Regions from separate parts of the Comamonas fluminis genome, predicted to be linked through region 3. Evidence: predicted binding sites of a transcription regulator. Region 3 holds the regulator's gene; each other region holds the start of a gene.
The links. The regulator LexA, encoded in region 3, represses DNA repair genes until DNA is damaged. The targets are predictions, from matches to a motif close to ACTGTATNNNNATACAGT.
Positions count from the first base shown of each region.

Region 1: a site for LexA is predicted at 1,586-1,603, ahead of recA (recombinase RecA). Genes of this name have one in related genera too.
Region 2: a site for LexA is predicted at 2,152-2,169, ahead of JDW18_RS06395 (DNA topoisomerase IV subunit B). Genes of this name have one in related genera too.
Region 4: a site for LexA is predicted at 2,699-2,716, ahead of JDW18_RS15595 (PA0069 family radical SAM protein). Genes of this name have one in related genera too.

Region 1 is NZ_CP066783.1:4,830,608-4,836,249, forward strand. It holds gene recX (recombination regulator RecX) at 1-193, opposite strand, end outside; gene recA (recombinase RecA) at 404-1,528, opposite strand; gene JDW18_RS22385 (MarR family winged helix-turn-helix transcriptional regulator) at 1,667-2,158, shown strand; gene JDW18_RS22390 (response regulator) at 2,250-2,924, shown strand; gene JDW18_RS22395 (sensor histidine kinase) at 3,010-4,452, shown strand; gene JDW18_RS22400 (Bug family tripartite tricarboxylate transporter substrate binding protein) at 4,701-5,642, shown strand, end outside.
Region 2 is NZ_CP066783.1:1,316,500-1,322,141, reverse strand. It holds gene JDW18_RS06400 (lytic transglycosylase domain-containing protein) at 1-86, opposite strand, end outside; gene JDW18_RS06395 (DNA topoisomerase IV subunit B) at 148-2,118, opposite strand; gene JDW18_RS06390 (MFS transporter) at 2,512-3,711, shown strand; gene JDW18_RS22740 (hypothetical protein) at 3,716-3,847, shown strand; gene JDW18_RS06385 (SDR family oxidoreductase) at 3,890-4,702, shown strand; gene JDW18_RS06380 (transposase) at 4,864-5,642, opposite strand, start outside.
Region 3 is NZ_CP066783.1:2,163,178-2,168,819, reverse strand. It holds gene JDW18_RS10355 (asparaginase) at 1-861, opposite strand, end outside; gene lexA (transcriptional repressor LexA) at 941-1,615, shown strand; gene JDW18_RS10345 (hypothetical protein) at 1,771-2,217, shown strand; gene JDW18_RS10340 (universal stress protein) at 2,369-2,824, shown strand; gene JDW18_RS10335 (IS256 family transposase) at 3,076-4,302, opposite strand; gene JDW18_RS10330 (D-2-hydroxyacid dehydrogenase family protein) at 4,613-5,632, shown strand.
Region 4 is NZ_CP066783.1:3,362,710-3,368,351, reverse strand. It holds gene JDW18_RS15610 (GbsR/MarR family transcriptional regulator) at 1-483, opposite strand, end outside; gene JDW18_RS15605 (acyltransferase family protein) at 730-1,902, shown strand; gene rnk (nucleoside diphosphate kinase regulator) at 1,964-2,371, opposite strand; gene JDW18_RS15595 (PA0069 family radical SAM protein) at 2,723-3,880, shown strand; gene JDW18_RS22810 (SMI1/KNR4 family protein) at 3,894-4,394, shown strand; gene JDW18_RS15585 (SMI1/KNR4 family protein) at 4,449-5,435, shown strand; gene JDW18_RS15580 (LysR substrate-binding domain-containing protein) at 5,460-5,642, opposite strand, start outside.

The sequences.
Region 1 (5,642 bases), 2.2 Mb from region 3:
TGTGAATGACAGAGGCCACCACCCGCTGCTCGCTGATAAAGCCGCGCTTTTCCAGCTCATCCAGAATCGCGGGCAAATCGTCCCCCTCTTCCACATGCGCCGCCAGCTTGCGCTGCAACTCCAGCCGCGAATGCTCGCGCTGCGCCAGCAGCTTCAAGGCCCGACCTTTGAGCGAGAGCTTGGCAAAGCTCATGAAACACATCTCCAAAAAACAAAAAAGCGCAGGGGATACCTGCGCAAAGATGGCAAAACTGACTCCCCCTGAGCCGCTGCGCGTCTTCCCCCAGGGGACGACGGCCTTTGCTGCGGGGCGGCCCTTGCTGGCCGCCCCTCGCAGGGGGTAGCGCGATTTTTTACGCCGTGATGCCGTGCACCATCATTTTCACGGGCGCATGGAAAGCTCTTAGGCCTGAATCACGCCGTCTTCGTCAACGGCACCGTTCTTGTCGGCCTTCTTGCCTTTTTTGCCCTTGCCAGCATCTTCTTCACCAGCAGCGCCGGGCAGCAGGGCAATGCCCAGGCTGTCACGCACCTTGTTTTCGATCTCAAAAGCCAGCGCGGGGTTTTCACGCAGGAATTCACGCGAGTTGTCGCGGCCCTGGCCGATTTTTTCGCCGTTGTAGGCATACCAGGCGCCGGACTTTTCCAGAATCTTGGCGTTCACGCCCATGTCCAGAATTTCGCCTTCGCGGCTGATACCTTCGCCGAACAGAATGTCGAATTCTGCGGTTTTGAAGGGGGGCGAAACCTTGTTCTTGACGACCTTGACCTTGGTTTCGTTGCCGATGGCTTCGTCACCCTTCTTGATCGTGCCGGTGCGGCGAATGTCCAGACGCACAGAGGCGTAGAACTTCAGCGCGTTACCGCCAGTGGTGGTTTCGGGCGAGCCGAACATCACACCAATCTTCATGCGGATCTGGTTGATGAAGATGACCATGCAGTTGGTCTTCTTGATCGTGGCAGTCAGCTTGCGCAGGGCTTGCGACATCAGACGGGCTTGCAGACCGGGCAGTGCATCGCCCATTTCGCCTTCAATTTCAGCCTTGGGAGTCAGGGCTGCCACGGAGTCAATAACGATCAGGTCCACCGCGCCAGAGCGCACCAGGCTGTCGCAAATTTCCAGAGCCTGCTCACCGGTGTCAGGCTGGCTGATCAGCACATCGCTGAGGCTCACACCCAGCTTCTGGGCGTAGCCGGTGTCCAGCGCGTGTTCCGCATCGATAAAGGCGCAGGTGCCGCCCTGCTTTTGCATCTCGGCAATAACCTGCAACGTCAGCGTGGTCTTGCCCGAGGATTCTGGGCCGTAGATTTCGATCACGCGGCCACGGGGCAGACCACCTACGCCCAGAGCGATGTCCAGACCCAGCGAGCCGGTGGAGACGACTTGAATGTCTTCAATCGCTTCACCCTCACCCAGCTTCATGATGGTGCCCTTGCCGAACTGCTTTTCGATCTGGGCCAGGGCTGCTGCCAGCGCTTTGGCTTTTTCGCTGTTGTCGGCGGGGGTGTTCTTGGCGGTGGCGTTCATATCAGGCTCCGAGAGAGGTGAGTGACTGTCTGTGGCCAGTCCTGTCTTTGCATTCAGGCTGGATGCTTGAACAGTAGTTTATGAGCTTGTATTGCCGTTGTGTTGAATTTAATAGTCAGTTTGCCTTACTATTGATGCATGACCGAAATCGCCCCCGTTACGCCCGCTGAAGACGCCTGGCGCCAGACCCATCTGGGCCGCTTGCTGGGCCACGCCATGCGCCGCTTTGATGCCCGGGTGCTGCAGCTCATGTCCCGTGATGTGGAGGTGCCGCTGGCGCTGTCCAATCTCGCGGCACGTGACAAGGTGGGGGCCGCGCATATTCACATCACGCGGCACCTTTCTCTGGCTGGCGACAGGTTGACCGACCTGGCAGAGAAAGCAGGCATGACCAAGCAGGCCATGGCCGATCTAGTCACGCAGTGCGAGGCATGGGGTCTGGTCACCCGCGAAACGGATTCCCGCGATGCCCGCGCCAAACGGGTGCGCTTTACGGAAAGCGGCCTGGCCTGGGTGCAGGCTTTTCACGATGCCGTCACGCAGGCTGAGGCCGAGTTTCGCGATGCCGTGGGCGAGGATGTGGCCACCGTGGTGGCGCTGGGGCTGGAGGCCTATGCTGACGGCTACTGAGACTGCACGGTTTTGGTTCATGGGTGACACCAGCCATCCCTACAATGGCGACAAAAGTGCCACTGGCACCAAAAACTAGCAGGAGACACCCATGCGCATTCTCATCGCCGAAGACGACCAGGTGCTGGCAGACGGCCTGCAGCGCACGCTGCGCAGCTCTGGCGCCGTAGTCAGCCATGTGGCCAATGGCAGCGAGGCCGATACCGCACTGCTGACCAGCAGTGAATTTGATTTGCTGATTCTTGACCTGGGCCTGCCCAAGATGCACGGTCTGGAAGTGCTCAAGCGCCTGCGCGGGCGTGGCGATGCGCTGCCGGTGCTGATTCTCACGGCCGCAGACTCCATCGAAGAACGTGTGCAGGGCCTGGATCTGGGCGCGGACGACTACATGGCCAAGCCGTTTGCCCTGTCCGAGCTGGAGGCCCGCGTGCGTGCCCTCACGCGGCGCGGCATGGGTGGCGCCAGCTCCACCATCAAGCACGGTCCGCTGGTCTATGACCAGTCAGGCCGGGTCGCCACCATCGACGGCAAGATGGTGGAACTGTCCGCCCGCGAGCTGGGTCTGCTGGAAGTGCTGCTGCAGCGCGCAGGCCGTCTGGTCAGCAAGGACCAGCTGGTGGAGCGCCTGTGCGAGTGGGGCGAAGAGGTGAGCAACAACGCCATCGAGGTCTATATCCACCGCCTGCGCAAGAAGATTGAAAAGGGCCCCATCCGCATTGCCACGGTGCGCGGCCTGGGCTACTGCCTGGAGAAAATCCCCAGCTGACATGCTCCTCAATTCATAGCTGATAGTGATTATTGGTGAATGACTTGAAGCTAAAAACACTTAAAAAATTCATCGGACCGCAGCCTTGAAGATCTTTCAGCGTGAGCAGCGATCCCTCTTCGGCGAGATCCTTGACTGGATGCTCACGCCGCTGCTGCTGCTGTGGCCCGTCAGTCTGGCGCTGACCTGGCTGGTGGCGCAGGGTCTGGCCAACAAGCCGTTTGACCGGGCGCTGGAATACAACGCGCAGGCGCTGGCGCAGTTGGTCATCGTGCAGCGCGGCAAGGTGCAGTTCAATCTGCCACAGTCGGCCAGCGAGATCTTGCGCGCCGATGAATCGGACACCGTTTTCTTCCAGGTCAGCGGCACCAAGGGCGAATACCTGGCGGGCGAGCGCGACCTGCCCCACCCGGATGCAACAGAAGACCAGCCCCCCACCGGCACGGTGCTGCTGCGCGATGAGGAATACAAGGGCATAGACCTGCGCGTGGCCTATATCTGGGTGCGCATGCCGCTGCCGGGTGAGCCCAATGCATTGGTGCAAGTGGCGGAAACGCGTGAAAAGCGCAGCGTGCTGGCCACGGAAATCATCAAGGGGGTGATGCTGCCGCAGTTCGTCATCCTGCCGCTGGCAGCCCTTCTGGTGTGGCTGGCGCTGGCGCGCGGCATCAAGCCGCTGCACCGGCTGGAGGAGCGCATTCGCGCGCGCAAGCCCGAAGACCTCTCGCCCATCAACCACAGAGATGTGCCGCTGGAAGTGGTGCCACTGGTCGATTCCGTCAATGATTTGCTGGAGCGACTGGACGACTCCATCGCTACGCAAAAGCGCTTTCTGGCCGATGCCGCCCACCAGCTCAAAACCCCGCTGGCAGGGTTGCGCATGCAGGCCGATCTGGCCCAGCGTGAGGGCACGAACACCGAAGACCTGAAGCGATCGCTGGCGCAGATCGGGCGCTCTTCCATGCGCGCCACCCACACCGTCAACCAGTTGCTGGCGCTGGCGCGGGCCGAGAGCGCCGTGCCCGCCATGCAGGGTTGCAATCTGGTGCACATCGTCACCGATGTGTTTCAGGACTGCCTGCCCCGCGCCATGGACAAGCACATAGACCTGGGCTACGAGGGCGCCAGCGCCAGCACGCCCGGCGTCTGGCTCAACGGCAATGCCACGCTGCTGGCCGAGCTGGTGCGCAACCTGGTGGACAACGCCATCAACTACACGCCATCAAGCATCGAAAAACCCGGCATGGTGACGGTGCGGGTGCAGGCCGATCACTTTGGTCAGGTGCTGCTGCTGCAGGTGGAAGACAGCGGCCCCGGCGTGCCGCCGGCCGAGCGCGAGCTGATCTTCCAGCCGTTCTACCGCGCCCTTGGCTCTGAAGCCGATGGCTCCGGCCTGGGCCTGCCCATCGTCATGGAGATCGCGCGCCAGCATGGTGCGCAGGTGCTGCTGCAGGATGCCAAACCCGGCCAGCCAGCGCCCGGTGCACTGTTTACCGTGCGCTTCAAAGCCATGCCCGGGCAGCAGTAATCGCCTCATTTCAGGCAAGCAGCGCAGCGCCGGATTGCACCTTGTTTTATGCACCAAACTGGTGCCATACAAAGCAAAAAAATCTCAACAGCGGCGCGGCCTTGCGCCTGTTTCTGCGGGTATTGCATAGCGGAAACTGCGTACTGAGCGAACACTTGCTTCCTCTAGAATTGTTTGCAGGAATTGCCCTACAAGAGTCTCCGCAAAGCTCAGCAATTCCACTGCATTTTCTGGATCCGGGAGCTTTCATGCAACGTCGTCAATTCATCCACTCGGCAGCCGCTGCTGCTGTGGCCTCTTCTCTTTCTGGCCTGTCCATGGCTCAGGACACATCGCGCCCGCTGCGCATCGTCGTGCCTTTCCCTGCCGGCGGCCCTACCGACATGGTTCCCCGCAATATGCAGGACGTGCTGCCCAAGCTGCTGGGCGGTCAGGCTGTGGTGATTGAGAACAAGGCTGGCGCTGGCGGCTCCATCGGCATGGCAGAAGTGGCCCGCGCCACTGACGGTGTGACTTTCGGCATTGCCACGCTCTCCACCCACGGCGTGAACCCTGCCGTGTTCAAGAAGCTGCCTTATGACGCGATCAACGACTTCGTGGGCGTGACCGAGATCGTCAAGGCCCCGGGCGTGATCGTGATCAACCCCAAGCTGATTCCCGCCAAGACCTTTGCCGAGTTTGTGGCCTACCTCAAGGCCAACCCCGGCAAGGTGTCCTTTGCCACCCCCGGCAACGGCACCATTGGCCATATGTGGGGTGCCCAGTTCATGAAGAGCACCGGCACAGAAATGCACCACATTCCCTACCGCGGCTCGGCCCCTGCCATCAACGATGTGCTGGGCGGTCAGGTTCCCGTGTACTTCGACCAGGTGAACTCCTCCCTGCCCCACATCAAGAGCGGCAAGGTGCGTGCACTGGCCGTGTCCTGGCATGAACGCCTCGATGTGCTGCCCGATGTCCCAACCTATGCCCAGGCAGGTCACCCCGATCTGAACAACCCTTCCTGGTTCGGCCTGGTGGCCCCCAAGAACACGCCCGCCGCACAGGTCGAGCGCGTACAGAAAGCCATTGTGGCCGCCCTCAAGGACCCCGCCGTCAAGCAACGCATTGCCGCCCAGGGCCTGTACCCATCGGGCACGTCGAGCGCCGACTTCACCAAGCAGATTGCCAGCGAAATAGCGCAGATGAAG
Region 2 (5,642 bases), 850 kb from region 3:
AGCAGCAGGTGCAGACCTGCCTTGCGCAGACGCCCACCAAGGAGCGCCAGCGCGGATGACTGATGTGAAGACTGAAAACTTGGCATGACTTGATCCCATCACTGCGGCAGGCGACTCACAGCTAGCAGCTAGCGCCTTGCAAACCGCTCAGATATCGACCTCCACAGCGTCGCCGTGCAGTTCCATCAGCTCACGGCGGGCAGCGGCTTCGCCCTTGCCCATGAGCTTGGTGACAACGGCCTCGCACTCGGCAAAGTCCAGATTCATGAACTGCACAGGCAACAGGCGGCGCGTATCGGGGTTCAGCGTGGTTTCCCACAGCTGTTCGGCATTCATTTCACCCAGGCCCTTGAAACGGCTGACCTGGCATTTCTCGCGCGGCACGCCGTCCTTGGCACATTTTTCCAAGATGGCGTCCAACTCGCCCTGATCAAGGGCATAGACCTTGATGGCAGGCTTTTTGCCGCGTGCAGGCACGTCCACACGGAACAGCGGCGGCAGGGCCACATGGATGTTTCCGGCTTCCACCAGCTTGGGGAAGTGCTTGAAGAACAGGGTCAGCAGCAGCACCTGAATGTGGGAGCCGTCCACGTCCGCATCCGACAGAATGCAGATCTTGCCGTAACGCAGGCCGGACAGATCAGGCTCATCATTGGGGCCATGGGGATCGACGCCAATCGCCACCGAAATATCGTGAATTTCGTTGTTGGCAAACAGGCGGTCGCGGTCCACTTCCCAGGTGTTGAGCACCTTGCCGCGCAGCGGCAGGATGGCCTGGGTTTCCTTGTCGCGGCCCATCTTGGCAGAGCCACCGGCAGAGTCGCCCTCCACCAGAAACACTTCGTTGACGCAGGTGTCCTTGCTCTCGCAGTCGGTCAGCTTGCCGGGCAGCACGGCCACGCCGCTGCCCTTGCGCTTTTCCACCTTCTGGCCGGCCTTCTGGCGGGTTTGCGCCGCCTTGATGGCGATTTCGGCCAGCTTCTTGCCCCAGTCCACATGTTCGTTGAGCCACAGCTCCAGCACCGGGCGCACAAAGCCCGAAACCAGACGCACGGCATCACGCGAATTCAGGCGTTCCTTGATCTGGCCCTGAAACTGCGGATCAAGCACCTTGGCATTAAGCACATAGCTGGCGCGGGCGAACACGTCGTCCGGCATCAGCTTGACGCCCTTGGGCAGCAGCGAATGCATGTCGATGAACGCCTTGACGGCCTGAAACAGGCCATCGCGCAGGCCGCTGTCATGCGTGCCGCCTGCGGTGGTGGGAATCAGGTTGACATAGCTCTCACGCAGCGGTGCGCCGTCTTCGGTAAAGGCCACACACCATGCCGCGCCTTCACCTTCGGCAAAGCTGTCGTGGTGCTTGTCGGCAAAGCCCTCGCCTTCGAACAGGGGGATGACAGGCTCGCCATGCAGGCTTTGGGCCAGATAGTCGCGCAGGCCGCCCTTGAACTGCCAGGTCTGGGTATCACGGGCTTTTTCGTTGATGAGCGAAACCGCCACGCCGGGCATGAGCACGGCCTTGCTGCGCAGCAGGTGCACCAGCTCGCCCATGGGCAGGCTCGATGACTCGAAATACTTGGCATCGGGCCAGGCACGCACGGTGGTGCCGTGCTTGCGCTCGCCTGCCTGCAGATCGCGAATCTTGAGCGGCTCTATCACATCGCCGCCCGAGAACACCAGGCTGGCCACCTGGCCATCGCGGTGCACAGTGACTTCCATGCGCGTTGCCAGCGCATTGGTCACCGAAACACCCACGCCGTGCAAGCCACCGGAGAAGCTGTACGCCCCACCATTGCCCTTGTCGAACTTGCCACCCGCGTGCAGACGCGTGAAGACCAGCTCCACCACGGGCGCTTTTTCTTCGGGGTGCAGACCAAAGGGAATGCCCCGCCCGTCGTCTTCTACGCTGTAGGAGCCGTCGGCGTGCATGGTGAATTTGATTTTTTTGCCGTAACCGGCAAGCGCCTCATCGGCCGCGTTGTCGATCACCTCCTGCAGGATGTGCAGGGGGTTGTCGGTACGCGTGTACATGCCGGGACGCTGTTTGACAGGCTCCAGACCCTTGAGAACGCGGATCGAGCCTTCGGAATATTCGTTGGACGGTTTAACTGCCATGGAAGCGGATTGTAGTGGCCTCTCCAGATAAGAGCTGGATAAATTCACAGTTGTTTACTCCCAATACTCTTGCACAAAGCAGGAACATCTGTCTCGCGCATGTGTTTTTCCACGATCAGAACACTCTGCCAACTCTTGAAAGCAGAGCTGCCAGCGCCTGCTGTTCATGGATCTCAAAACGTTTTCCATCCGAAATCGTTCCATAGCCAGCGCTGGCAGCTCCTGTTTTTGAAGTTGCTAACTACGCGCGGCTCTTGGGCTTCGCATTCTGGCAAGCGAGCCTGCCGCGCATGTGACGTCGTGTACACGCACACAACAACTTGTTTCGTTAAAGTGTCGCCCTGACCCGTTTTTCCCTCGCACGGCATGACTACAAAAAACACTCCCGCGCCTATGTCCATGGTGCAGATTCTTCTGTGCGGTGGAGCCATCGTCACCCTCTCCATGGGCATACGCCACGGCTTTGGCCTGTGGCTGCTGCCCATCACCCAGGAAATGGGCTGGACGCGCGAGAGCTTCTCGCTGGCCATTGCCGTGCAAAACCTCTCCTGGGGCGTGCTGGGTATTTTTGTGGGCATTCTGGCGGACCGCATCGGTGCCTTCAAGGTGCTGATTGGCGGCTCCATTCTGTATGCACTGGGGCTGGTGGGCATGGCGCTGGCGCCCACGCCCATCTGGTTTCTGGCCACGGCCGGCGTGCTGATTGGCGCTGCGCAGGCGGGCACTACCTATGCTGTCATCTACGGCGTGCTGGGCCGCCAGATTCCCGTGGCGCGGCGCAGCTGGGCCATGGGCGTGACTGCGGCAGCGGGCTCGTTCGGCCAGTTTTTCATGGTGCCGGTAGAAGGCGGCCTGATTGGCCAGTTCGGCTGGTCCAACGCCTTGCTGGTGCTGGCGATTTTTGCTCTGCTCATCATGGCACTGGCCTTTGGCCTGCGCGAGCCGGGGTTTGGCGGCGGCACACCCATCAAGCGCGACCAGACTGTGGGCCAGGCGCTGAAAGAGGCTTGGACCTATCCCAGCTTTTTGCTGCTGATGGCCGGCTACTTTGTCTGCGGCTTTCAGGTCATGTTCATCGGCGTGCACATGCCCAGCTATCTGAAAGACTTTGGCATGGAGCCGCAGGTAGCCAGCACATCGCTGGCACTGGTGGGCCTGTTCAACATCTTTGGTACCTATCTGGCGGGCAATCTGGGCCAGAAAATGCCCAAGCGCTATCTGCTGTCGGGCATCTACGGCCTGCGCTCGGTCGCCACGGTGTGCTTTCTGCTGGCCCCGCTGTCGCCCTGGTCGGTCTATATCTTCTGCGCGGCCATGGGTTTTCTGTGGCTGTCCACCGTGCCACTGACCAATGCCACCATTGCCCAGATCTTTGGCGTGCAGCACCTTTCCATGCTGGGCGGCTTTGTGTTCTTCAGCCACCAGATCGGCAGCTTCCTGGGCGTGTGGCTGGGCGGCTATCTGTATGACATCAACGGCAACTACGATATGGTCTGGTATCTGTCGATTGCCCTGGGCATTTTTGCCGCTCTGGTCAACCTGCCCGTGCGTGAATCGGCCATTACCCGCAACCCCGCTACCAAAGCTGCCTGAAGCCATGCCCCTCAAACTCTGGCAACGCTCACTGATCTGGGCCGCCGTGCTCGCGGTGCTGCTGGCCGTGTTTGCCCTGTATCTGCAGCCGCAGTTCATGCTTACGCTGGCCGATCAGGTCTGGGCCTGCTTCTGACCCTGGGCGCCACCCGGCCCCGCAGCCCGGCCGGGAGAGAGCATGCCCCGCATCATCATCACCGGCGCATCCGACGGCATCGGCGCCGAAATGGCACGCCAGCTGGCGCAAACCCATCAAAGCCAGTTGCAGCTGACCCTGGCCGCGCGCAATGCCAGCAACTTGCAAACCGTGGCAGACCAATGCCGCGCACTGGGGGCGCAGGTGCTGACCGTGCCCACCGATGTAGGCGATGAAGCCCAGTGCCGCGCACTGATCGACGCCGCCGTTCAGCAGTTTGGCGGGCTGGATGCCCTTATCAACAATGCCGGAGTCTCGGCCCACGCCCTGTTTGAAGAAGTCAGCGCCCAGGACCTGGGCTGGTATGAGCGGCTGATGCGCATCAACCTCTGGGGCAGCGTGTGGTGCACCCATGCGGCGCTGCCGCACCTCAAGACCAGCAAGGGCGCTATCGTCGCCGTGTCCTCACTGGCCGGGCTGATTGGTGTGCCGGGCCGCACGGCCTACAGCGCCAGCAAATTCGCCATGACCGGCTTTTTTGAAGCGCTGCGCGCCGAGCTGAAACCGGCGGGCGTCAGCGTCACCACCGCCTATCCCGGCGTGGTGGACACGCGCATTCGCTACCACGGCTACAACGCCAAGGGCCAGGCCGCAGGCGTGAGCGGCCTCAAGGAAGACGGAGCCATGACGGTGCAGGAATGCGCACAGCTCATCATCAACGGCATGAACCGCCGCCAGCGCGAAGTGGTGATGACCCCTAAAGGCAAGCTGGGCCGCTTTCTCAAACTGATCGCCCCCGGACTGGTGGAAAAAATTGCCCTGGCAGCGCTCAAGGATGATGTGAAGCCGCATTGATGCTGCCGCAGCGGGCAGCCTTGTTTGCTAAGACCCGCTAACACAACCCTTTATACGTCGTAGCTTCGCCTTGTCGTACATTTGTACTGCCTGCGGCTTCGCGCCTCGTCTCAACCGCAAACCTTCGGTTCGCTGGGTGGTGTTAGGTTCTATGTTTCGCGTCAAGCAGTTTTCGGCAGCAATTGCTCGGGGTTGAACACCGTATTGCCTCGCCAAACAGCAAGGGCCACTCGAAGCAGCTTACGCCCCAAGATCACCATCGACTCTGTCGTTGAGAAGCCCTTAGCGCGAATATGCGCATAAAGCGGCTTGAGCGCTTTGCTGTGGCTGGCAGCGAATGCGGCCAGATACATCTGCCTGCGCAGCAAGGCTGGGCCTCGTTTGCTTAAACGCCTCCTCCCACGCTTTGTGCCAGAGTCATTGGCACGAGGGTCCAGCCCGCTATAGGCAACCAGTGCGTCCGAGTTGGCAAAGTGCAGGCGACTTAAAAGCTCTGTCAGCAGTGCACTGGTTTGTGGGTCAATCCCTGTAATCGACTGCAGTCGCTGGCAGCCTTGGTGCATGGCGTCGTCACTGGAGATCAGGTGCACAACCTGCTCATCAATGGCCTGCAGCAGGGCTTTGAACGATTCCATCAAGTGCACCATCTGCGGCCCGGGTAAGTCAACCGCCTTGAGCGTCTGCTTCAAGGCTGCCTGGTGCGCGCTAAGCTGCGCACGTCGAGTCAGCAAGAGATGGAGCTGCTGCTGAACGGGTGTGCCAGGCTGCCAGGGATACAGGCTTTGAACATGCTCCTGCAGATAGCGCCGAATCACCACGCAGTCCAGAGCATCGCTTTTAGCCCTGGCGCCCAGTGCCTTGGCATAAAAGAACACATCCCGGGCATTGAGCACATACACATTCAGCCCTGCTTGCAAAGCCAGTTGTGCGAGCAGCAAGT
Region 3 (5,642 bases):
GCCTTCCAGACAGCGGGTGCTGCGCCAGACTTTGACGCCCTGACTACGCGCAGCATTCAGCGCCCTCTGCAAATCCAGATGCACCGTGGCATTGCCCGTGGCTTCAATCACCAGCCCCTGCACACCCGCCGCAAGCAGTGCATGCACAGCCCGCCTGCCCTGCAGCGCGCCAGACTGCAAAACCTCTACCCAGGGCAAATCGTGGCGCGCCAGCAAAGCCTGTAGCTGCTCGGGCGTCCATGCCTGCTGCATCACCGGCTCACTGACCAACCAGCGCACCAGCCCCTCTTCCACACAAGCGCAAGGCCCGCCCTCATAAGAGCGCAAAGCATTCAGACGATACGGGTGAACCTTGAGCACCTCGCTTGCCGCATGCACCTCTCCTGCCGCCACCACCCACACGCCAGCACGCCCGGCAGCAGCAACGGCCACTGCATCGCGCAGATTCTGCGGCCCATCGGCCTGCAACGAGGTAGCGGGGCGCATGGCGCAGGTCAACACCACAGGCTTGTGCGGCTGCAGCACGGCATGCAGCAGCCACGCAGTTTCCTCCAGCGTGTCTGTTCCATGCGTAATCAGCAGCGCCTGCACCGATGCATCCGCCAGCCCTTCGGATACCGCCTGCAGCAAGCTGCGCCACACACTCCAGTCCATATCCTTGCTATCAATCTGCGCCAGTTGCTGCGCCTGCAGAACCGCGCCGGTGCGGCCAGCGGCAATCTGTGGCAAATCAGGCACAGCGCCAATCAGCCCCTCTACGGTGATCTGCCCCGCCCTGTAGCCCACGCCTTGCGTGCTGGCATCCGCCTGCCCCGCAATCGTTCCACCGGTTCCCAAAATCACAATCTTTGGACTTGGCACTTGCTCTCCACATAAAACTGGTTAAAAATACAGGTACTGTATAAACCAACAGATCAAATTAGCTGACCGGAAGCCAGACATGCTAGACCACCCCAAGCTCACCCCCCGCCAGCAGCAGATTCTGGACCTGATCCAGTCCACCATTGCGCGCACAGGCGCACCTCCAACACGGGCCGAGATCGCCAGCACCTTTGGTTTCAAGTCTGCCAACGCGGCCGAGGAACACCTGCAGGCCTTGGCCCGCAAAGGCGTGATTGACCTGGTCAGCGGCACCTCGCGCGGCATTCGTCTGCGCGCCGATACCGTGCGCAACATCAACGCAGCCCGTGGCACCAGCTTTGCCCTGCCCCTGACTGCCCTGTCGCAACTGGTGCTGCCTCTGGTGGGCCGTGTTGCTGCGGGCTCCCCGATTCTGGCTCAGGAACATATCGACCAGAGCTATTCCGTCGAACCCAGCCTGTTTGCCGCCAAGCCCGACTACCTGCTCAAGGTGCGTGGCATGTCCATGCGCGACGCGGGCATCATGGATGGCGACCTGCTGGCTGTGCAATCGGCCCACGAAGCCCGCAACGGCCAGATCGTCGTAGCCCGCCTGGGCGATGACGTCACCGTCAAGCGCTTCAAGCGCACACCGCAGGGCGTAGAACTGCTGCCCGAGAACCCCGACTACAAGGTGATTCACGTCAGCCCTGACGAACCCTTTGCCATTGAAGGCCTCGCAGTGGGTCTGATTCGCAACACCATGTTCATGTAAGAACAGGCGCTGCAGCCTACGGGACTGCAACGCCTCACAGTCCCCTCCAGCCCAGGTGGTAGGCGCGAAGCCAGATTGCTTCGCCCTGGGCGGAGCTTTGCCCGAAATCCGCAATCCTGCCCGATCCAGGCCTCAAGGCTTTCAAGGAGTTGCTCATGGAATTCGCCAAACCATTGCTGTCGCTGACCCAGCTGAAACTCAAGATCTTTCAGGTGTGCGCCGCCGCCAATCTGCCAAACCTGCCGTACCTGTATCCAGCACCAGACACCAAGCCAGACACCCCACCCCTCGCCTTTCAGAGCCCTGCAGCTGACAGTGCCACCCATCCATTCCGCTACCCCAATGTCTTTACCATGCGCAAAAGCCGAACCCGCAGCAGTAGCCGCCAGCAGCCAGCGCGTAAAGCGGCTGTCGATGAAGCACAGTTATGCCTGCCTTTGACGCAGGAGGCAGACAAGGAAGAACAGGTAGTACGCACACTCAAAATCGTTCAGCGCGAGCCACGCAAGCAACCCGAGTGCCTTTTGATCTCTGGCCGCATGGCCGATGTATGCGCTGCGCTTGAGCGCATGGCCCGCAACGAGCGTGCGCTGCAAGCCTGACAAATATCGTCGCCACCCCGGGTTTGATGCGCATCAAACACAGTGAAGTTCACCTCACCCGGGCGTTGCCCTCGCCTTTGCGCAGTGGGAATATCTGTTCAAGGAATTCCACTCTTGCAAGCAAAGCGCAACGATGCGCGAGGAGGCTGAAATGTTCAAGCACATACTGATCCCCACCGACGGCTCCCAGCTCTCTGAAGCAGCATTGCGCGCTGGCATACAGCTCGCAAAGGAGCAAGGCGCTCAGGTGACGGCCCTGTTCGTCATGCCCGATTTTCGCGCCCTGATCTACGGCTCGCGCGCCATGATTGCCTATGACGCCAGCGAGTTTGAGAAAAGCGCACAGGCCGAAGCCGATACAGTGCTGCAATTTGCCCAGGAGCTGGCAAAAATCGAAGGCGTTTCGCTCAACGGTGTTCGCAGCACCAGCACGTCCATCAGCGAAACCATCATCAAGCAGGCGCAGGATAGCCACTGCGACCTGATCTGCATGGCTTCACATGGCCGCAAAGGCCTGAGCGGCATTTTGCTGGGCAGCGAAACCCAGAAGGTTCTGACCCATAGCAGCATTCCCGTTCTGGTGCATCGACTGGCCGCCAGCGCCTGATGCCCCAAAGCTTCGGTGCCATCGAAATACGCACCTGACTCTCAGGGACGATGAATACAAAGCCTCTGGTGACCAGCACCCAGAGGCTTTTTCATCAGTGAAATAGTCACCTGCCTGAGCCAAAGCCGTCAAAACGGCAAGCCAATAACAAGCTGCAGGCAGCACCTTTTCGCAAGCTGAGCGACCCGCAATACGAAAGCAGCGCAGCCATGAACGGGCGTGTCCGAATTTTTGTGTAAACGGTTCGGACTTCAATTGATGGAAATGCGGTCTCCGAACTGAATGGTAAAGCGGGTCAGCGCAGCCTTCCAATCCCGGATGGGCATGGTCCACTTCTGGCTGATGTTGCGCAGGGCCAGGTAGAACAGCTTGGTCAGCGCCTCGTCGCTGGGGAACGAGCCCCGGTTCTTGGTCAGCTTCCTCAGGCCCATGTTCACCGACTCGATGGCATTGGTGGTGTAGATGACCTTGCGGATTTCCGGCGGGTAGTCAAAGAACGGGGTCAAGCGGCTCCAGTTCCTGCGCCAGGACTGGCCGATGGGCAGGTACTCGGCATCCCAGCGCTGCTCGAATTCACCGAGCATCAGCTCGGCCTCCTCGGCGGTGGCGGCCGTGTAGATGCGTCTCAGGTCTGCGGCCACTTCTTTGCGACGCTTCCACGAGACGTAGTTCAGGCTGTGGCGCACCATGTGCACGATGCACAACTGAACCACTGTCCTGGGAAACACGGCCTCAATGGCTTCAGGGAAGCCCTTGAGGCCATCGACGCAGGCGATGAAGATGTCATGCACGCCCCGGTTGCGCAGCTCGGTCACGACCTGCAGCCAGAATTTGGCCCCCTCGGTCTGCGCCAGCCACAGGCCCAGCACCTCCTTCTCGCCCGTCATGGTGATGCCGATGGCCAGGTACACCGCCTTGACCCGCACAGCGCCCTCGCGCACCTTCACATGGATGCAGTCCAGATAGACGATGGGGTAGATTGCATCGAGCGGGCGGGCTTGCCAGGTCTTGACCTCATCGGCCACGGCGTCGGTCACCGAGGAAATCAGGCTGGGCGAGACCTCGGTGCCGTACATCTCCTCTAGGTGGGCCTGTATCTCGCGCACCGTCATGCCGCGGGCGTACAGCGAGATGATTTTGTCGTCGAAGCCGGCCCAGCGGGTCTGGTGCTTGGGGATGAGTTGGGGCTCGAAGCTGCCATGGCGGTCACGTGGCACCTCGATGGGCAACTCGCCGAAATCGCCCTTGAGGGTCTTCTTGCTCTTGCCATTGCGGGTGTTGCCAGTGGTGTTGGCTACCGCTTCGTTGCGTTCGTGGCCCAGATGCTCGGTCAGTTCGGCGTCCAGGGCTCGCTCCACCAGCAGCTTGGTCAACTGTTTGAGCAGGCCGTTCTCGCCGATGAGGTCTTCGGGTTTCTTGTAGTTGGCCAGCAGGCCAGACAGCAGTTCTTCGGGTACGTCGTGTTTCTTGGTGCTCATTGTGCTTACGGATAGGCCGGCTTGCGCCGGCGGTGGATTGTCCGTTTACACAAAATTCTGCACACCCTCCCATGAACGACAATAGAGGCAAACGCTGGCAACGCTTTGACAGCATGACATGGAACTGCAACAGGCAGTGGGCAGCTGCGCGCATTGAAAAATGCTGAGCCCTGCGACCTCTGTGCAAGCCATTTCGTGACTGCTGAGTGGCGTTGGTTCTGGCGCAAATCCGGGCAGGCAAATGCACGGTCGATTGACCACCCTGGATTTTTCACCCATGAATTCAGCCACTTACTAAAGGACTCCGGTGGTGAATATTGTTATCTTGGACGATTACCAGGACGCTGTTCGCAAGCTCGACTGCGCCAAGCTGCTCGACCCTTTCAACGCCAAGGTGTACACCAACACCGTCAAAGGCGTGGGCCAACTCTCTGTTCGTTTGCGTGATGCGGATGTGATTGTCCTGACACGTGAACGCACCCAGATTTCACGCCAGTTGCTGGAAAAGCTGCCTCGCCTCAAGCTCATCGCACAGACGGGCAAGGCTGGCGCCCATATTGACGTTCAAGCCTGCACGGAGCGCGGCGTCGCAATCGCCGAAGGCGTGGGCTCCCCGGTGGCACCTGCCGAGCTGACCTGGGCACTGGTCATGGCGGCCATGCGTCGCCTGCCTCAATACATCTCCAACCTCAAGCATGGGGCATGGCAGCAATCGGGCCTCAAGGCAGCCTCCATGCCGGCCAACTTTGGGCTGGGCAATGTGCTGCGTGGCCGCATGCTGGGCATCTGGGGCTATGGCCGCATCGGTCAGCTGGTTGCCAGTTACGGGCGCGCTTTCGGCATGCAGGTTTGCGTGTGGGGCAGCGCCACTTCCCGCCAAAAGGCTGAAAGTGACGGCTATCTGACCGCTGTGTCCAAGGAAGCCTTTTTCGAGCAGTGCGATGTGCTTTCCGTACATCTGCGCCTGAACGATGCCACCCGCAATGCAGTCACAGCGCAAGATCTTGCACGCATGAAGCCCACGGCGCTGTTTGTAAATACCTCTCGTGCAGAGCTGGTGGAGCCTGAGGCTTTGCTATGCGCACTCAATCGCGGTCGCCCCGGGCTGGCAGCCATCGACGTGTTCGAGAGCGAGCCCATTCTGCAAGGCCATGCCTTGCTGCGCCTGGAAAACTGCATCTGCACCCCTCATATTGGCTATGTGGAGCAGGACAGCTACGAGATGTACTTCCGGGCTGCCTTCGAAAATGTGGTGAACTTTGTCAATGGCGAGCCCACCCACATTCTGAATCCAGAGGTCTTCAGCGGCCCCGTGCGCATGGGGCGCTGAAGAACTTTCA
Region 4 (5,642 bases), 1.2 Mb from region 3:
GGGTGACAGGCGCTGCACATCGTCATACCAGTTCATGAGCTTGTCGATCAGCTCATGCATATCGCGCATGCGCTGCTGGGCGTAGCGCTCTTCATCCGTATGGACTTCTTCCATCATGGCGGTACGCAGCATGGACTGTGTGGGCTCAATCTCGCGGCGGCGGCGTTCTTCGGCCAGGCGCTTGAATATTTCCCAGACATCCTGAGGCGCCTGAAAGTACTCGCGGCGGTCGCCGGGCTGATGACGAAGTTGCACCAGCCGCCAGGCCTGTAGCTCTTTGAGTCCCATACTCACATTGGAGCGTGAGAACTCCAGTGTTTCTGCAATTTGATCGGCATTCAGGGGATCTGCGGACAGAAACAGTAGGGCATAGATCTGCCCCACTGTGCGATTAATTCCCCAGCGGCTGCCCATCTCTCCAAAATGAGAAACAAATTGTCGGCTCAATTCCGAAAGTGGTTTGGCTTGCGTCATGCCCTCTATTGTGCCTTTGCACCGTGTTTTCAGTCGTGACGCTAAATCAAACCTACTTGCATATCTAACTATGAAGTGGGGATGAAACTTTGTCACTTGTTGCATTAATAGCGCAGAGAGTGTCAGCAAATTGTTGGCTTTGGGCGCAAAATCGCATTCCTGTGAATTACCTGTCGGGTTCTTGACACGTCTTCGTGCTTCAAAACCCTTTCTCGGCCCGCATTGCCATCAAGGAATGCAGGGCACAGGACACCGATGGCACAAAGCTCAAACAACTCTCACTCTCGTAGCGCTCTGATTGATTGCACCAAAGGCCTGGCTTGCGCGGCCATTGTCTGGCATCACCTGGCGTTCTATGGCCCCATGTCCGATGTGGCGCATCCTGTCATGCCGGATTTGCTGGACTGGCTCTATGAGTACGCCCGCATGGCGGTGCAGATTTTTCTGGTGATTGGTGGCTTCCTGGCGGCTGCAAGCCTGGCACCGCAGGGGCTGGCCCGGTTTGATTCGCCATGGTCCAAAGTCGGCAAGCGCTTTGTGCGCCTGGTCGTGCCTTATGCCGTGGCGCTGGTGGTGACCATCGTCGTCTCTGCAGCCATTCGCCCCTGGTTCGATCACGAGTCCGTCTCGGCAGACCCAGACCTCTGGCAGCTGTTTGCCCATGCGCTGCTGCTGCAGAACATTGTGGGCGAGGAGTCTCTGTCCGCCGGTGTCTGGTATGTGTCCATAGACTTTCAGCTGTTTGCAGGCACGGTCCTGCTTCTGGCGGGTGTGCGTGGTTTGCAGCAACTGGCAGTCAAGCGCTGGGGCGAGGCCACAGTCAAGGGTTGGTGGCCCTGGGCCGTCACTGGCATGCAGGCGCTGGTCGTGGCGCTGACTGCTGCATCGCTCTTCAGTTTCAATCTGGATGCGGATCTGGACGTCTGGGCCATCTACTTCATGGGGGCCTATGGGCTGGGCATGATGGCCTACTGGGCCGTGGCAGCAGAAAAGCGCAGCACAGCCTGGAGCTGGGCCATGCTGATTGCCGCCCTGGCGATTGGCGCTCTGGTCTATGAATGGCGCGACCGCATCTTTCTGGCTGGTGTGACCGGGCTGCTGCTGATCGTCTGCATGCGCACGGAGGGCATTGCGCGCTGGAAGGGCTTTGCCCCGCTGCGCCGTCTGGGCGAGATTTCCTACTCGGTATTCCTGATTCACTTCTCCATCTGCCTGCTGGTCAATGCGGTGGTCAACCACTTCTGGCATGGCTCGGTCACGGCGGCAGTGATGGGCATTCCTTTTGCCTTCGTGTTGTCGCTGACTGCAGGTTATGTGCTGTATCAGCTGGTCGAGCGCCATGTCTCGTCCTGGAGCCAGGCGCTGCGCTGGCAGGCTGGCTTGATTGGGGTTGGCCTCTTCACAACCCTGCTGGCAGGCTTGCGCTGAACGGGCGCAGGGCATGAAAAAAGCAGCTCCGCGGAGCTGCTTTTTTGTGGGCACTGAATCCTCAGCGGTGCAGCTCGCCAGAGCTTTCGGGCTGGAAAACGATGGCATCTACGCGCACGGTGACCTGGCCGGTTGGGCTGGGCATCTTGAATTCGTCACCCAAAGACAGGCCCAGCAGGGCAATGCCGACGGGGGCGAAAATCGAGACCTTGTCAGCGCTGCCATCCATGTCCTTGGGGTAGACCAGGGTCAGGGTGTTGGCCTTGCCGCTCTCCAGCATCGTGAAGCGCACGGTGGAGTTCATGGTCACCACAGTGGGTGGCATTTGCTGAGGGTCGAGCACATCTGCGCGATCCAGTTCGGCTTCCAGCGCATCGCGGCCTGGAAAGTTGCTGGAGTTCTTTTCCAGCAAAGTCTCAATGCGTTCCAGATCCAAGGACGACAAAGTGATTTGGGGCTTGCGCTCCATGGTGTGACTCCCTTGCTTGGTGGTGTGGTTGGCGCTTTTCGCGTTGCGCAAACGGACAAAAGCCCGGGCAACGGTGTTGTCCGGGCCAAGGCGATGAAAAAGCACCTTTTTGGTGCGTTGGCGTCATTGTCGGTGCAAGCTGGGTTTGCTCCAAGCCATCTCGCACTCCGCCAGTGCGAATTGCTTGCCAGAAAGCTCCTTGTTTGATAGCTGCTGGCGCTTTATGCATAAGCGAAACAGCCGATTTTCAGAAAAATCAACGCGCATTGGCTGTAACAGTATTGACCCAGGAGGCACGATGGGAAAACAAAAATCCTTGCTGAAATAGCTGTATTTTTATACAGTTATTTCATGAAAAGTCAGCCACCACTCCACAAGCAGGACGCAACCACAGGCAATGATGTGGTCCGGCCTGTGATCGCCATCAAGGGGCGTGGCTCTGCCAGTCAGATCGCTCACCGATTTGCACGCGATGCGCGCCTGGATTTTGATGATGGCTGGGGCGAGGTCGTGCCAGAGGATGGTGAGAGCGGCACCGCGCCGTGGCGTACCCAGCTGGAGTGGGAGCAGTGCAAGTCTGCGCTCAGCCGCCACGGATCGCCTGATTTGCCTTTTCATCTGGGCCTCAACCCCTACCGTGGTTGTGAGCATGGCTGTATTTATTGCTATGCCCGGCCCACGCATAGCTATCTGGGCTACTCGCCGGGGCTGGATTTTGAAACTCGCCTGGTCGCCAAAGCCAATTTCCCGCAGGTGCTGCGCAAAGAGCTGTCGCGCCCCGGCCATGTGGCAGCCACAGTCATGCTGGGCTCGGTCACCGATTGCTATCAGCCCATAGAGCGCGAAGTGGGCCTGACGCGCAAAACCATTGAAGTGCTGGCGCAGGCACGCCATCCGTTTTCCATCGTTACCAAAGGCGCAGGCATAGAGCGTGATCTGGATTTACTGGCTCCGCTGGCGCAGAAAAATCTGGTGGCCGTCTATATCACCCTGACCACGCTGCAGCCCGAGCTGGCCCGCCGCCTTGAGCCGCGAGCCGCCGCGCCGCACCGGAGGCTGCGCCTGATTCGCAGCCTGAGCGAAGCAGGCATTCCCGTCGGCGTGAGCCTGGCGCCGCAGATTCCTTTTCTCAACGACGACCTGGAGCAGGTTCTGGCCGCTGCACAAGAGGCGGGTGCCCGCCAGGCTTTTTATGCCGTGCTGCGTTTGCCGTGGGAGGTGGCGCCGCTGTTTGAGGAGTGGCTGCAATTGCATTACCCCGACCGCGCCCAGCGCGTGATGGAGCGTGTGCGTGACCTGCATGGCATCCGCGAAGAGGACCGGGCCGAAGGCAAGGTCTACAGCAGCCAGTTCGGCCAGCGCATGAAAGGCACCGGGGCATGGGCTGATATGCTGGCCCAGCGTTTTGGGCTGGCTTGTCGCAAGCTGGGCTTGAATCGCGACAGAGTGGTGCTGGACTGCAGCCAATATCACCCCAGTCGCCTGTCTGCGCAGCAATCCCTGTTTTGAATAAGAGTTCGTGATGACCGCCGACCTGCAAACCCTGTTTACGAATCTCGCCAAAGCCAGTGCCAACCAAGGAGTTCACCCGGAACCCGGCTCTGGACTTGTGCAGCCCACGCATGGCGTTGAGATTCCCTCCGCTTATAAAGACTTTTTGAGGCTTCTCGGCCCTGGAAGCTGGGGCGAATTTCTGCACTTTCATGCGCCGGAGCATATGAGCACGCACGAGGAGCTGCTGTCTTCCTTTATGGATGATGACTTGCAGGAATTGCTGGAGCCCACGGCCGATGTACTGGTCTTTGCCAGCAGCGACAACGGTGATATGTGCGGCTGGCACTTGCATGACTTGATTCGCATGCCACCAGATGCTTGCCCTGTCATTCGCATTGCACCGCGCAGTTTTGACGGTGTCGTGATTGCCGCCACGACGGCAGAGTTTTTCCAGTTGCTGGGGCAGGGGGCGAATCTGTTCGGTGTGGGTGCTTTGCCTTGGGTGTTTCGGCCAAGGTCACAGCAGTAGAGGTCTGCACAGAACAGCTTGAAGCTGGCAGCGCTGGCCCCAACAGGAATGTCTATGAATTCATCTCAAGAACGATTGAACCAGATTGCCGTTTGGCACACAGCGCAAGAGCACGCAAAGATCAAAGCCGCGATTGAGGCTTTGCCTGCAGCTGAACGCAGTGATGAGCTGCTGAGCCTGCTGGCGCGGGCGCTGTTCAATGAGGACGAATTTCCTGCAGCACTTGAAACGCTGGACGGGATTGCCGATCGCAGTGGTGATGAGCCGTGGTATTGCCTGCGCCGAGCGCTGACTTTGTGGCAAATGAATCGCGAAGATGAGGCGCTGCCCTGGTTCCTCAAGGCGCAGACCCTGGGGCTGGAGGAAATTGATGAGCTGCCCGGCACTTACTTCCCCAAGTCGGTCAGCAAATGGGTGGAGCGCGCCGAGATGTGGGCACCGCGGCGGCTGGAGATGAAAAGCTTTGAAGCCCAGCGAAGATCGGCGCGCAGCAAAACACCTGTGGATGCCAAGTTCAGCGCGCAAGATCTGGCGGGCCTGTGGGATGACAGCGAATATTCGCTGAGCCAATACACCGGAGCCACTCCAACGACCGAGGATTTTGCGGCGATCGAGACCGAGCTGGGTTTTCGCCTGCCAGGTGCCTACAAATCGCTGATTCAGCTGCGCAATGGCGGCATCTTGGCACGCAATTGCTACCCCAATGCTTTGCGCCGGGACTGGACGACTGCGGCGTTTTCCGTGGAAAGTATCTTTGGCATTGATCGCAGCAAACCCTATTCGCTGTGCGGAAGCCGGGGTGCTAAGTTCTGGATTGAAGAATGGCGTTATCCAGAGATTGGCATTGCGATTGCCGACACCATCAGCGCCGGTCACCAGATGATTTTTCTGGACTATTCGGATTGCGGCCCTGACGGTGAGCCCTGCGTGGTGTCGGTCAATCAGGAGTCGAATTACGAGATCAGCTATGTGGCCGATAACTTCGCCGAGTTCATTCGCGGTCTGGAGCCTTCCGAGGATGAAGAGTTGGACGACGACTGATTGTTCAGAGCAAGGTATCTGCCTTTAATTTCTGTCCTCAATCGCTTCCCAGAACGAGCGCACCAGCAAGCTGTCGCTGCGCTCCTTCATGCAATAGACATAGGTCGTGGTGCTGGCCGGGTCGCCCGCAATGCGAATCGGCCTGAAGCGGGCATCGGGAATGAATTCAGCCTCTGACACCGCACCAATGCCCAGGCCGCGTGCCAC